2 regions of the Streptomyces sp. NPDC099050 genome follow, and region 2 is predicted to be linked to the other one. Evidence: riboswitches for the same ligand, from Rfam matches in the RefSeq annotation. Region 2 holds a riboswitch; the other holds the start of a gene.
What was found. A riboswitch is a leader RNA that binds a small molecule or an ion and turns the genes downstream of it on or off. The one in region 2 is predicted to bind cobalamin.

Region 1: another riboswitch for cobalamin. It lies ahead of ACIQV3_RS14770 (energy-coupling factor ABC transporter permease); the one in region 2 lies ahead of ACIQV3_RS34585 (ABC transporter substrate-binding protein).

Annotation. Positions count from the first base shown of each region.
Region 1 covers NZ_JBIWAE010000007.1:202,502-209,892, reverse strand. The annotation lists gene ACIQV3_RS14790 (PadR family transcriptional regulator) at 1-49, opposite strand, end outside; gene ACIQV3_RS14785 (energy-coupling factor ABC transporter ATP-binding protein) at 214-1,047, opposite strand; gene cbiQ (cobalt ECF transporter T component CbiQ) at 1,044-1,793, opposite strand; gene ACIQV3_RS14775 (energy-coupling factor ABC transporter substrate-binding protein) at 1,797-2,129, opposite strand; gene ACIQV3_RS14770 (energy-coupling factor ABC transporter permease) at 2,138-2,833, opposite strand; cobalamin riboswitch at 2,862-3,056, opposite strand; gene ACIQV3_RS14765 (flavodoxin family protein) at 3,166-3,891, shown strand; gene ACIQV3_RS14760 (hypothetical protein) at 3,926-4,459, opposite strand; gene ACIQV3_RS14755 (SsgA family sporulation/cell division regulator) at 4,629-5,036, opposite strand; gene ACIQV3_RS14750 (hypothetical protein) at 5,267-5,581, opposite strand; gene ACIQV3_RS14745 (L-serine ammonia-lyase) at 5,895-7,277, opposite strand.
Region 2 covers NZ_JBIWAE010000029.1:8,423-15,813, forward strand. The annotation lists gene ACIQV3_RS34580 (FecCD family ABC transporter permease) at 1-428, opposite strand, end outside; gene ACIQV3_RS34585 (ABC transporter substrate-binding protein) at 425-1,417, opposite strand; cobalamin riboswitch at 1,455-1,601, opposite strand; gene ACIQV3_RS34590 (helix-turn-helix transcriptional regulator) at 1,611-2,606, opposite strand; gene ACIQV3_RS34595 (FG-GAP-like repeat-containing protein) at 2,942-5,944, opposite strand; tRNA gene ACIQV3_RS34600 (tRNA-Trp) at 6,159-6,231, opposite strand; gene ACIQV3_RS34605 (ankyrin repeat domain-containing protein) at 6,286-7,020, opposite strand.

The sequences.
Region 1 (7,391 bases), on a different contig from region 2:
ACGAGGGCTTCTCGAGCAGGGCGGTGAGGATGGCGTGCGGGAGCGACATGCGGCCATCCTAGGTTTGCGGGAGGCGGGGCACCGCGATCCCGTGCTCCGTGGCCACGGCCGGACACCGGGTCTGCGCCGCACGGGATCAGGGTTCGTCGGCCAGGTCCTCGGGGACTGCGGCTCGGAGGGTGCCTTCAGTGTCCGCACGGACGGGGAACCCACCTACTGCCAGGCGGCCAGCGCCTCCGGATCCCGGGGCCCGGGGGCGTCCGCCGCCAGCAGTCCGTGGGCCCGCAACAGTGCGGCCACGGCCGGGGACCAGGCCGGGCGCAGGCCCGCCGAGGTGAGGAGGGCCGGGTCCGAGAGGAGGGCTTCGGCCGGGCCGAAGCGGATGCCCGTCGGGGTCAGGACCGCCGCGTCGTCGGCCCAGCGGACCGCCAGGTCCACGTCGTGGGTGGCCATCACCACCGTGGTGCCGGACGCCCGCAGGCCCGCGAGGACGTCGAGGAGCCGCTCCTGGCCGTCCGGGTCGAGCCCGGCCGTCGGCTCGTCCAGGATCAGCACCCGCGGAGCCATCGCCACCGCCCCGGCGATCGCCGCGCGCTTGCGCTGGCCGTAGGAGAGCAGGTGGGTGGGGCGGTCCCGGAGCGGGGTGATGTCCAGGGCGGCCAGGGCCGAGTCCACGCGGGCGCGGACCTCCGGAGCGGGGAGCCCCAGGTTCATCGGGCCGAAGGACACGTCCTGTTCGACCGAGGCCGCGAACAGCTGGTCGTCGGGGTCCTGCACCACGAGCTGGACGGACGTGCGCAGCCGGGTCAGGCCGGCCCGGTCGTACGGGACCTCCGTGCCGTCCAGCCGCAGCGTTCCCGCGCCGGGCCGCAGGCCGCCGCTCAGCAGCCGCATCAGCGTGGTCTTGCCGCTGCCGTTGCGGCCCAGCAGGGCCAGCGCCCGGCCCGCCGAAATGGCGAAGTCGACGCCGGTCAGGACCGCCGGGCCGTCCTCGTAGGCGTAGCCCGCGCCGGACAGCTCGATCAGGGGGGTGGCCACCGGGTTCAAGAGGAGAGCCCCTTCAGGGTGAGAGTCAGGGTGATCAGGGCCGCCAGCAGCCCCGCGGTGGCCGTCAGGAAGCGCCACGACAGGGCCGCCTCCGGTACGAGGACCCGCAGGGCGCCGTCGTAGCCGCGTCCGGCCAGCCCCGCCTGGAGCTTGGCCGCGCGGTCGAAGGCCCGTACGAAGGAGGTGGCGGCGAGCCCCGCCAGGGAACGCCACGCCGCCGCCCGCCCGGTGTGCCCGAGCCGGGCCGCCTGGGCCCGGCGGACCTGGGCCATGGAGTCGAGCAGCAGGAAGCCGATCCGGTACATGACCAGGGCCACGTCCACCACCGGGGCCGGCACGCCGGCCCGGACCAGCCGGGGCAGGACGTCGGAGACCGGGGTGGTGAACGCGAACAGCAGCAGTCCGAGCGAGGCCGCCGAGGTGCGCAGCAGGAGTTCGGCGGCGGTCCGGGGGCCGTCGGGGGCCAGCGAGACCGGCCCCGCCGGGCCGCCGACCGCGAACAGCAGGGGCAGCGCCCCGGTGAAGCAGAAGCCGAGCGGGATCCGGAAGGCCCGCCAGAGCTGCCGGCCGGCCACTCCGGCCGGGCCGAGCAGCACGGCGAGGGTGGCGGCGGCCACCAGCGGTCCGCCGGGCCAGGGCGGCAGGCACACGGCGGTGACCGTCAGCCCGATCCCGAGCAGGGCCTTCTCCAGGGGGTGCCGGCCGCGCCAGCGACTGCTGTGCGCGGCCACGTCGATCGGCAGCACCGCCTAGGCCTCCGGGGCGGTGCCGTCGGCAGCGGCGGCGGCCGCCCCCTGGCGGCGGCCCTTGCGGACGCCGAAGTAGTAGGCGAGCACGCCCGCGCCCAGTGCCGCCTGCAAGGCGAACAGTGCGGACTCGACCTCGCCGGAGGGGGGCTCGTAGAGAGGGGAGAACCAGGGCTCGTAATCCGGCTTCAGCTCGGTGATCGCGGCCTCCGCCTGCGCGTCGGCGCCCGCGAAGGGCTCCTCCTTGCCCTCGCCCAGCCCCAGGGCGATCGGCAGCACGGCCAGCGCCGCCACCAGGAGCAGCAGCAGGCCGTTGATCTTCGTGTTCTTGGACATTCCGCTCATCAGGCCGCCGCCTTCTCTCCGGAACGGGTGGCCGTCAGCTTCGCGACGCCCAGTCTGACCAGGTCCGACTTGCTCGACGCCATCAGCAGCCGCATCACCAGGACGGTCAGCAGCCCCTCGCTCACGGCCAGCGGGATCTGCGTGACCGCGAAGATCCCCCCGAACTTCGCGAGCGAGCCCGCGAACCCGGAGGCCGGGTCCGGGAAGGCCACGGCGAGCTGCGCGCTGGTGACGCAGTAGGTGATCAGGTCGGCGAAGAAGGCGCCGAAGAACACGGTCACCATCAGCGGGAGCCCGGACCTGCGCAGCAGGCGGTAGACGGCGTAGCCCGCCCACGGGCCGGCGATGGCCATCGAGAAGACGTTGGCGCCGAGGGTGGTGAGCCCGCCGTGCGCCAGCAGAAGGGCCTGGAACAGCAGGGTGATCGTGCCGAGCACCGCCATGATCGGCGGCCGGAACAGGATCGCCCCGAGTCCGGTGCCCGTGGGATGTGAGCAACTGCCGGTCACCGAAGGGATCTTCAGGGCGGACAGGACGAAGGTGAAGGCCCCGGAGGCCCCGAGCAGCAGCGTGCTCTCCGGGTTGGCCTTCACCTCGCGGGTGAGCGCGCGGACGCCGTGGACGACGAAGGGGGCGGACACGGCGCCCCAGGCGACCGCGTGCAAAGGGGGCAGGAACCCCTCGGCTATATGCATGAGTAGGGAGACCTCTCCAGCACCTCGTGGATGGACAACGCGCCCCGGCCGGTCTCCTGGCTCACGGGTTGACGTCCATGCCCCGCCTTCCCGGGCAGCGCGGAACCTCCCGCGCAGCCCAGTGGCTTTCCCGCAGGAGTGGAGCCGGACTTCCCGATCACAGTGGCGAGGGCCGCACCGGTTTCTCACCGGTTTCCCGAACACCAAGGCCCGCTGACCCTAGTCGGCCGCACGGACCGCTCACAAACCCGCCCCCGTCGTACCGGGCCGCGACGGCCCCGGACGGGTGCGGCCCGGTGGCGGCTCCGACGGGCCCCGGCGAGGCTGGGCGGGTGGCTACCGACCCCGCGAAGGACCTCGACTACTCCGATCTCACCGCCGTGTACGTCAACTGCACGCTCAAGCGGTCGCCCGAGCCCAGCAACACCGAGGGCCTGATCGGCAAGAGCCGCGCGGTGATGGAGGCGGCCGGGGTCCGGACCTCGCTCATCCGGGCCGTCGACCACGACATCGCCACCGGTGTCTGGCCCGATATGACCGAACACGGCTGGGAGGGCGATCAGTGGCCGGTGCTCTACAGCCAGATCATGGACGCCGACATCCTGGTGCTGTGCGGCCCGATCTGGCTCGGGGACAACAGCTCGGTGATGAAGCAGGTCATCGAGCGGCTCTACGCCTGCTCCTCGATCCTGAACGACCAGGGCCAGTACGCCTACTACGGGCGCGTGGGCGGGGCGTTGATCACCGGCAACGAGGACGGCGTCAAGCACTGCGCCATGAACATCCTCTACAGCCTCCAGCACCTCGGCTACGCGATCCCCCCGCAGGCCGACGCCGGATGGATCGGCGAGGCCGGACCCGGACCCTCGTACCTGGACCCCGGATCCGGCGGCCCCGAGAACGATTTCACCAACCGGAACACGACCTTCATGAGCTGGAACCTCATGCATCTGGCCGCCCTGCTCAAGCGGTCCGGCGGGATGCCGGCGCACGGCAACCAGCGCTCCCTGTGGGACGCGGGCTGCCGCTTCGACTTCCCTAATCCCGAGCACCGGTAGCGGCCGGGCCCCGTATCCCGCCGGCGGTGCGCGCTCAGCAGACGTTCGGGTGCGCGATGTCCAGGACGAAGCGCTCGGGGGCGTGCAGCTTGAACGAGGTGTAGGCGGGCTTGGTGTCGAAGGCGGCGCCGAAGGTGACGTACCCCTCGTAGTCGCCGGTCAGGGCGATGCCCTTCAGCTTGGGCAGGTAGATCTTGAGGAGCTTGGGCCCGCGGTAGACGCTGTTGCCCGCGTCGTCGTGTCCGGCGGCGGGGTTCAGGCGGATCTCCAGGAAGTACCGCCCGGCCAGCGGAACGGGCTTGCCGGACCCGTCGTAGATCAGCTTCGGGACGGGGGTGACGGTGACCTCGGGTACGTATCCCTGCAGGTCGATGACCACCCGGTCGTACGTGCAGTGACCGCCCCAGCGGGCATTGACGACGAGCGGAGTGACGGTGGCGGTGGTGGCCGGCGTGGTGGGGGTTGCGGTCGTGGCTGCGGCGGAGGCCGGTGCGGCGAAGGCCAGAGTGGCGGCGAGCAGTGCGCCCAACCCCAGTGCGGTGGCCTGCCGGCGGCGTGGACGGTTCATGGCGTCCCCTCGATTCCGAGAGACGGGGAACGGTGTCATCCGTGAAGACGCGCCTGGTACGGCTGCGGTTGCACCGGGTTCACCGGGTTCACCGGGTTCATCCGGTCTGCCGGCTCCCGTCGGTGGCGCCGGTCCCGGCCGCTCCCGCCCGCTTCGCCCGCTTGCCGGTTCAGCTGGGCAGGAGGGAGCTCAGCTCGGCGTCGAGGTCGTAGTACAGGTGCTCCCGGCCGCGCGGCACCAGCTCGGTCATCCGGCGGCACAGCGCCTGTACGTCCTTGGCCCGGGCGGACATCACGCAGGACTGCGCGCCGTTGCTGAAGGCGAGGAACACCCGCGGCTCGGTGCCCTTCCAGCGCGGCCACACCTGGATGTCGCCCTCGCCTGTGGCGCAGACCTGGCCGTCGAGCAGCAGCTCCCGGGAGAAGACCCAGTGGGCGAGGTGCATGCCGGCCCCCTCGAAGTCGAGGGAGATCTCGTAGGGCCGATCGCTGCGGTACACGAAGACGCCCCGCACCGGGGCGGGCGCGGGAGCGGCCTCCAGGCGGAGCGGGAGGACGCGGTGTTCGGTGCCGGTCATGCGGGGCGCCTCTCTCTCGGGGTGGGGTCCCGCCGGCGCACGTGCGTCGGGCCCACTTGGGCAAGCTAGCCCACCTTCCGGCCGCCCGTCCGTGGCCGAAGGTCCCCTTCGGCCGGGCCGCTCGGCCCGACTTCGCCCGGGTCCGCCCGACGCGCCGAGCCCCGCCCTCCGGGGGGAGGGCGGGGCTCGGTGGAAGGGCGTGCGCGGCCGGGGCGGGGCCCCGGCCGGAACTACGGGAGCGGGTTGTAGATGAAGGACTCGTGCGCGTTGGACTGGCCGATCGCGGTGAAGCCCGAACCGTTGGCCTGGGCGCCGTTGTTCTGGTTGGAGGCACCGAAGCCCGAGGCGACCTGCTGGGCGGTGGAGGAGTTGCCGGCGTTGCTGCCGCCGACCCCGCTGCCGAGGACGCCGGCGAGGGCCGCGTTCGACGCGGTCCCGGCCGCACCGGCCCCGTTGTCGGCCTGGGCGACTCCCGAGAGGAGCGCGAAGGCGAGGGGGAGCGATGCGGCGGCCGCCATCACGCGGATGCTGCGGGTGCTTGCCATGATTCAAGTCCTCCAGTTGAGCAAAACGGCTGTGGTCCAAGACGGTTGGCCGACCGTCGGGGGTGTGGACGCGACGTCGTGTGCCCACCCTGGCGCACTTGATCATCAAGAAACCAGCTCAGACCGTCTTGTTCCCCCTCAAGCGTGATCAGCCTTCCGTCAAACCTCACATCCCACCCAATCCCGAACGAAGTTACTGGCGTAACCCACCTATGGATGGCGAGCAGATGGCGAGTTGCGGAAGGGGCCCGGCGCGCAGTGCGCGCCGGGCCCCTTCTCGTGTGCTCGCCTCAGGCGGGCAGTCGCTTCGGTGTCAGCATTCGATGACGTTGACCGCGAGGCCGCCGCGGGCCGTCTCCTTGTACTTGACCTTCATGTCGGCGCCCGTCTCCTTCATGGTCTTGATGACCTTGTCGAGGGAGACCTTGTGGCTGCCGTCGCCGCGCATCGCCATCTTGGCCGCGGTGACGGCCTTGACCGCCGCCATGCCGTTGCGCTCGATGCACGGGATCTGCACGAGGCCGCCGACCGGGTCGCAGGTCAGGCCGAGGTTGTGCTCCATGCCGATCTCGGCCGCGTTCTCGACCTGCTCCGGGGTGCCGCCCAGGACCTCGGCCAGCGCGCCGGCCGCCATCGAGCAGGCCGAGCCGACCTCGCCCTGGCAGCCGACCTCGGCGCCGGAGATCGAGGCGTTCTCCTTGAAGAGCATGCCGATCGCGCCCGCCGCGAGGAGGAAGCGGACCACGCCGTCCTCGTCCGCGCCCGGCACGAAGTTCATGTAGTAGTGCAGGACCGCCGGCAGGACGCCCGCCGCGCCGTTCGTCGGGGCGGTGACGACCCGGCCGCCCGCCGCGTTCTCCTCGTTGACCGCCATCGCGTAGATGGTCGCCCACTCGCTGCGGTGCATCATCGGGTCGCCCTCGGTGCGCAGCTGGCGCGCCGTGGAGGCGGCCCGGCGCTTGACCCGCAGGCCACCGGGGAGGATGCCCTCGCGGGACATGCCGCGCGAGACACAGGCCTGCATGACGCGCCAGATCTCCAGCAGGCCCTCGCGGATCTCGTCCTCGGTGCGCCAGGCCTTCTCGTTCTCCAGCATCATCGAGGAGATCGACAGGCCGGTCTCGTTCGCGAGGCGCAGCATCTCGTCACCGCTGCGGAAGGGGTACTTCAGCGGGGTGTCGTCGAGCTTGATCCGGTCCTCGCCGACCGCGTCCTCGTCCACGACGAAGCCGCCGCCGACCGAGTAGTACGTCTTCTCCAGCAGCGGGGTGCCCGCCTCGTCGTACGCGAAGAGCGTCATGCCGTTCGCGTGGTACGGGAGCGAGCGCCGGCGGTGCAGGATCAGCTGGTTCGGCTCGTCGAAGTCGATCTCGTGGCCGTCACCTATTTCCGTGCCCAGCAGGCGCAGGCGGCCGCTCTGGCGGATGCGCTCGACCTCGGCGTCGGCGGTCTCCACGTTCACGGTGCGGGGGGAGTGGCCCTCCAGGCCCAGCAGCACCGCCTTGGGGGTGCCGTGGCCGTGCCCGGTGGCGCCGAGCGAGCCGAAGAGCTCGGCGCGGACCGAGGCGGTCTGGGCGAGGACGCCGTCCTTCTTGAGCCGGGCGACGAACATGCGCGCGGCGCGCATCGGTCCGACGGTGTGGGAGGAGGAAGGACCGATGCCGATCGAGAAGAGATCGAAGACGGAGATGGCCACGGTTGCGGACTCCTATGTCTGCTCGTGGGTGGGAAGCGTGGGCAGGAGGGGTGGAGAGGGGTGATCTGCGGATTTTGTCCGGCAGCCGAGCTTAACTCGGTGAGGTGAACGGCT
Region 2 (7,391 bases):
GCGCCCATCGACCCGGCGAACGCGGCGAGCGGTACGGCGGTCCCGCCCGCGAAGCCGAGGAACCCGGCGCCGAAGACGATCACCAGCACCGCTCCGGCCGAGGCCCCGGAGGAGGCCCCGAGGAGGAACGGGTCGGCCAGCGGGTTGCGTACGAGCGCCTGGAGCACGGTTCCCGCGACGGCCAGTCCCGCGCCGACGACGGCCCCGAGCAGGACGCGCGGCATGCGCACGTCCCACACGATCGCCCCGAAGGCGCCCCCTCCGGCCCGGGGCCCCGGCCCCGCGAGCACGAGGTCGAGCACCTCGCCCGGGGGAATCCGTACCGGCCCCAGGACCAGCCCCGCCAGGGCCGACGCGGCCAGGGCGGCGGCGAGCAGGGCCAGTACGACCGGGGTACGGGTGAGCGTACGGGCGGCCAGGAGCCTCACGCGGCGTCGGGGTGGAGCTGGGCGCCCAGCGATTCGACGGCGTCCGCGACGCGTACGCCGAGCACGGCGGAGGACAGCGGCAGCACGACGAAGCGCCGGTTCTTGACCGCGGGAACCTGCGCCAGCGCCGGGTCGTTCAGCAGGCGCTGCTTCTTGGCTTCGACGGTGGTGCCGCCGTAGTCGTAGATGAGGACGACCTCGGGCTTGCGCTCGATGACCTTCTCCCACGACACGTCGCCGAAGGTGTCCTCGAGGTCGGCGAACACGTTCGTGCCGCCCGCCAGCGAGACGATCTCGTTGCCGATGCCGTTGCCGCCGGAGGTGAAGGCGGAGGCCTCGCCCGAGTCGTAGACGAAGACGGCGGGCCTGTCCTTGTCCTTCACGCGCGCGCTGACGGCGTCGATGCGGCGCTGTTCGTCCGCGATGAGCCGCTCGCCGCGCTCGGGAACGCCGAAGGTACCTGCCACCTCGGTGATTTCGGTCCTGAGCTGGTCGAGGCCGACCTTGCCCTCGGTGCAGTACTCCACGCTCAGGCGGGAGTTGACTCCGGACTTCGCGAGTCCCTCGCGGTCGCGGCCCTGCGCCTTGTCGAAGGCGCTGGAGTAACCCCCGTACACGAAGTCGGGGTTGGCGCCGAGGAGGACCTCCTGGGAGGGGTACTCCTTCGCCAGCACCTTGATCTTGTCGTACGCGGAGCGGTAGGCGGGCAGTACGGCGTCGTCCAGGTAGGCCGTCCCGACCGTCTTCCCCTCCAGCCCGAGGGCCAGGAGGATCTCGGTGGCGTGCTGGTTCATGGCGACCGCACGCCGCGGCGGGGCCTGATAGGTGCTGGTGACACCGCAGTTGGTGACCGAGTACGGGAAGCCGGGCGCGGCGCCCGCCGCCGGCTTCGCGTCCTGCGCCGCGGGCGGTCCTCCGCACGCGGCCAGCGGTATCAGGAGGGGGACGGGCAGGAGCGCGCGCAGCAGCGCACGGGGGAACGAAGACATGGCGAAGCCTCTCCGGGGGATCCGCGTCCCCTGGTCGAACCGAAAGAGGCGGTGCGTCAGTGTCTGACTCCCGGATCCCCGCGCGGCAAGCGCGGGGATGTCCGGTCACAGTGGCGGGACCGCACCGGATTCACACCGGTTTCCTGTCCTGCACCGCCTGGATAACCCGGCCCAGTGTGCCAGAAGGACGACGTCAGCGTTCCGCGCGCACCGTGCCGGCCACCCGGGAGGCGAGGGCACGCAGCGCCTCGTCGGAGGAAGATCCGGGCTCGGCCGTGTAGAGGTACAGGGTCTGGTCGGGGTCGTCCGGGAAGGTCAGGGACTCGTATTCCAGGGCCAGTTCACCGACGACGGGGTGCCGGAACCGCTTGGTGCCGTGGGTGTGTTCGAGCACGTCGTGCCCGGCCCACCAGCGCCGGAAGTCCCGGTCGAGCGAGCCGAGTTCCTCGACGAGCGGACTCAGTTCCGGATCGTACGGGTGCCGGCCCGCGTAGAACCGCAGCGCGGCCACGGCTCCGCGCGCGGCACCCTCCCAGTCGGCGAAGAGCGCCCGGGCGGCGGGGTCGCGGAAGAGGAACCGCGCGAGATTGCGGCCGCGTTGATCCGGGGTGCGCGACTCCGGGGTGCTCGACTCCGGAGTGCTCGCCCCCGGAGTGCGCGACTCCGGAGTGCGCGACCCCGGAGCGCCGGGACCCGGGGCTCCGAAGTCGGCGTACAGGGCCTCGGCGAGCCGGTTCGCGGCCAGGACCTCGAGCCGACACCCCATGATCATCGCAGGGGTGCCGTCCTCCAGGGCGTCCAGGACCCGGTACAGGCCCGCCCGGACCCGCTGCGGGCCGCCGGCCTCCACGTGGCCGGGGACGCCGGCGGCGCGCCCGGGGTCGGTGGCTCGCTGGGGCCGGGCCAGCTCGAAGAGGTGGGACCGCTCGGTGGCGTCGAGCCGCAGCGCCCGGGCCACCGCGTCGAGGACCTCGGTGGAGACGTGCTGGGTACGGCCCTGCTCCAGCCGGGTGTAGTAGTCGACGCTGACCCCCGCGAGCTGAGCGACCTCCTCGCGCCGCAGCCCGGGCACGCGCCGCCTCCCCGGGTGGGCGGCGGCCCCCACCTCCTCGGGACCGATCCGGGCACGCCGGGAACGCAGGAAGTCCCGCAGGTCGGAACGGGGCTCGCGCCCGGCGGTGGCGGTCATTCCCCCAGGCTAGGCGTTCGCCCCGGGTTCCTCCGGCACCTCCGCACCAGTCCGGCCGGCTTCGCACCGGGCCGGAGGCGGGGCGCTGCGCGACGACCGGCCCGGGCCGGCCCCGCAGCCAGGGCGGCCGCTGCGAACCGACCCGCCACGCCTCCGCCACCGCACGGCCCATCGGGCGGCCCGCCGAGCCCGACGGCCCACCCGCGAGCCCCGGTCGGCCGCCCCCCTGCTCCGGCGCTCCGCCACCCTGTTTCCAGGCCAACCTCTGCCCGACGTACTGAGCCGGGCAACCCCGGGGGCCGGGCACATCTGCCTCATGACCGGCCGGGCCGCTCCTAGAAGAGGCCCTTGTAACCGCCGAACCCGGTGGCGATCTTCGTGGTGGCCAGGAGGCCGCCCTTGCCGTCTCCGCTGTTGCGCAACAGCTCTCCGGTCGTGTTCCGGGACACGACGTCGGCCTTGCCGTCGCCGCTGATGTCACCAACGCCGATGAACTGCACCCGGCCGCTGGCCCAGCCCGCTTCCTTGACCTGCACCCGTGCCTTGAAGGTGCCGTTGCCGGTCCCGTCGAGCCGCCACAGAGCGTTCGCCGCGTCCACGGTCAGCAGATCCCCGCGGCCGTCGCCATTGAGGTCGCCGGCCCCGACGACGTGCTTGTACGCCTTCCAGCCCCCGGGAAGCCTGACCCGCGGCTTGAACACCGAACCCGCGTCCTGCGCGAACAGGTAGAGGTACCCCGTGGTGGTCTCCCGGGCCAGCAGGTCCGCCCGCCCGTCGCCGGTGAGGTCACCGGCCGAGGTCAGGACGTCGTACGCGTTGAAACCCGTCCCCAGCGACTTCGGGCTCAGCGACGCGGACACGCCCGACCCACAGGCCGGCCGGTACAGCCGCAGCGTGCCGGCCGAGTTCCGTACGAGGACGTCGTTGCACCGGTCGCCGTTCATGTCCCCGAACGGCACCACGGTCGACGTGGTCGGCCATCCCGCGCCGGTCACCTTCGCCCTGGTCAGACCGCCCTTCCCGTCGCCCCCGTGGAAGGCGAGCACACCCGTGGAGTCCAGCGTCGCCAGGTCCCCGAACCCGTCCTTGCCCGTCAGGTCACGATGGGCCGCGCTGCCCCCGGTGAGCTGCACCGTTCCGGTGGACTTCAGTTCCGGCCCGGTCCCGTCGGCCGGTTTGCCCGTGAGCGTCCACTCGTAACCGCCGTTCGCCACCAGGTGGCCCAGGGCGTCCTTGCCGTCCCAGCCGGTACGGACCGCACCCCGCGCCTCGCCGCCGCTGATCGTGCGCACCACCGCGCCGCCCGCCTTCGCCCGGACGGTCAGCGTCCACGAGGACGCCGTCCTGTTCAGGAACCATGCCGCCGACCAGGACTTCGTCCCACCCGCCGCGTCGAAGGCGGTGGCCGTCGCCCGGTCGATCGCCACCAGATCGCCGTTCGGCACACCGGCGTCCACCACGTGCACCGCGTAGTCGGCATCGGCATAGGCGATCCGGCCGCTCTGCTTGTCCACCGTCCAGCCGCTGCCGGCCTCCGCGTGGACCGGCTTGCCGATCGCACGCGTTCCCGTGGTTCCCCGCAGATCGGTGGAGTGCAGGACGCCGTCCTTCTCCCATGCGACGAAGCCGTTGCCCAGACGAGCGTCGTTGTGCTCCGGGAGCGCCACCTTGGTCTTCGAGGAGGTGTCGTAGACGCCTGCCTTCGCGTCACACTTCCAGTACACCGAGCCGCCCCACGCCTCCAGGGCCTTGATGTCGCAGTTCGCGACCGTGTGCGTTGCCACCACGGCGCCGGACCGCACATCCACCGCCTCGACGGTGCCGTTGGACTTCTCCCGCCACAGCCGGTAACCGGACAGGGAGAAGACACCGTCGCGCACCGGTACGGATCGAACGTCCTTCAGCTGATCGAGGTCAACGACCTCCACCGGCCGCGGTTGCGGACCCGACCCCCGCACGTACGCCGCGAAGCGGCCCGACGCCTGGAGGGAATAGGGGTTGCTCGAGGCGCTGCCCGTCGACCGCTTCCCGGCCGCGGTGAAGTGGTCGATCGACTGGTTGGTCGCCATCACCACGCCGCCTTCTCCCGTGGCGACCACTCGGTGGGCGGCGAGGCTGGAGTCGAGGCCGCCCTTCGGGTGCCGACGCCAGGAGCCAGCCTTCGGAGCACCGGCGGCGGGCATGACGTACTCGAGGAGCCACGACTGCTTGCCGGGGGTGTAGTCGACGGTGTGGAGGCGCCCGTTCTCCATGCTCATGTTCGACAACGAAACCTTCAGCGGCGGAACTTCCCACTCCTGCACGGCTACGGACTTTCCGTCCTGGCCCGGCTGGACGGCATAAATGGCCTGCTTCAGGGCCGTGTTCCCGCCGTCGACGACGAGGCGGTCACCGACGACCGGGAACATCCACGAACCCGACCTGCTCAGAAGCTTGCGGGCGGGCCCCCCGTTCAAAGGGTGAGCGAACAGGCCTCCGGACTCGTGCACGATCAGCTCGTTCGCCACCACACCCCCGACGAAGAGGAGCTCCCCGTCAGGATCCGACACGGCCCATGTCAGGGGCTTCCCGTCCGACTCGGCCAGGGCCCCCTTGGTGTCCCAGACCTTCGCTTCGATCGTGGTGGTGCCGGTGGACCACCCGACGAGTTCCCTGACCAGCCAGTCGCCCTCGACCCGGACCCCGGCCGGGGCAGGTCGGGGGTCGCGGCCCGGGGCCAGCCAGGTGCGTTCCTTGCCGTCACCCGAGGTGATCAGCAAGGCTCCTGCGGCACTGCTGGTGTTCACGTACGCACTGGTGGAGACCCCGGCGATCGGCCGGTCGACCAGACTGCCGTTCTCCAGGGTCAGCCAGTGCCAGCCCGGACTCCCCGAGAAGCCCATCGTGAGCAGTGCGTTGCCGACCACTGCCTTCAGGGACTGGGATTCCGGGAGCGTGACGGTCTCGGTCGAGCCGTCCCGCATGTCACGGAAGGTCACGTAGTCGCCATCGAGGTCCCACTGGGTCACGGCGATGGTGTCCGGTCCCGCCTCGAACGGATACTGGCCGGGCAGCACGGAGAATTCGGTGGCTTTGGTACTCCCGTACGCACGCCAGACGAACGCCTCCGAGGTGGCTCCCTGCACCAGGTAGCCCGACTGCGTCGCCAGCTGGGCCCGCACCGCCAGATCCGTGGTCGTCCGAGCGGGTATCACGTACTCGGCGAGCGGCGCCGGATTCCCCGCGGCGGCGGCCGGTCCAAGTGCGACGGTGGGCAGCAGCGAGGCACCCAGGACCGCGGTGATGACGAGGGCGGCGGCCGTACGTCTTCTGCCCGCTGTGGCGGTGCTTGAGCTCATCGACAGATCCCCGATCCCCGACCCCGGGGCAACCGCTCGGCTGCCCCGAAGGGGAGGGTAATCGGTGCCTTCAGCGCCCAGTGGGCTGGGGTGTTCGTGTGGCCGTAGGGGTACGGAACCTGCACCTGCGGCCGCCCGGGCCACGGAACGAAGCAGCCCCCGGCCGATCGCGGCCGGGGGGCTGAAGCAGGCTTTCACCTGTTACTTCTTCTTGCAGGGGTGGCAGGGCTCGAACCTACGACAACCGGTTTTGGAGACCGGTGCTCTACCAACTGAGCTACACCCCTTCGGTGAGACCAACCATGCCACGACGCACACCGAAGATCCACTGCATTCGGTGGTCAAGCGCGGGAAATTTCGTCCCGGGTCCGCGCGCCGGCGGATCCGAGCCAGTCGATGAGCGTGCCGTCTTCGCTGGTCAGGGCCATGTCGAGTGGGGTCTGCCCGCCGTGGCCGATCCAGTTGATGTCCGCTCCTTGAGACAACAGGTATTGAGCCGTGGACAGTTGGCCCCCGTGGCACGCCCCCCAGAAGGCGCTGGTGATCTCCTCGGGGTCCGCCTCCGTGGCGACGGACGCTTCGACCGTGGCGAGCAGTCCCAGGGTGGCCGCGTCCTGGAGGGTGGGGCGGGCGCCGAGTTCGAGGAGTCGGTGCGCCGCCTTCCACTGCCCGAAACCACTCGCGTCCGCCAGTGGGGCGCCGCCTCCCAGGATCGAACCCGGGGCCTCGACGTCCGCCCCGGCCTCGACCAGGGCGTCGATCGCGGTGACGTCGTCGTTGCTCGCGGCCCAGTGCAGCGGGGTCTCCTCGTGCGAGCCGACGAAGCGGGCCCCCGGGTCGGCTCCGGCGGCGACGAGGGTACGGATCACCTCCGCGGTCCGCGGGTAGTGGCCGGGCCAGTCCACGGCGACGTGGAGGAGGCTCCGCTCGCCCGCCGCCTCGCCGCGCCTCACGATCCGCCCCTCCACCAGCCCGGGGTGCGCGGCCAGCAGCCGCCGGAGTCCGTCCAGGTCGCCGCCCCGGATCGCGGCCGTGACGGCTACGGCGAGCGGGTCGTCCGATGCGAGGGAGAGCATGCGGCCCAGGCTACCGCGGACGCTCGCCGCCCTCGCCGCGCTGACGGCCGCCCTGCTCCTCGGCCCCGCCGTCCCCGGCGCCGGTGCGCGTCCGGGCGCCGCCCCGGGCCCGGACGCCGCCGGCGAGACCGTCTCCCTCACCGGGACCGCCCCCGGCGAGCGGCTCGACGCGCCCCTCACGCGGGTGGCCGACCCGGCGGGCCCCGCGCCCGGCGACGCCGAGCGACTGGTCTCCGTAGAGCTGCGCCTGGAGAACACCCGGACCGCCGTGTACGGGACTCCCCGGCCGCCGCCACTCATCTGCTGGACTCCGAGGGGCACCGGTTCACCGGTCTTCCGGATGCCGCGGGACGCGGGCCTCGCCGCGGTGC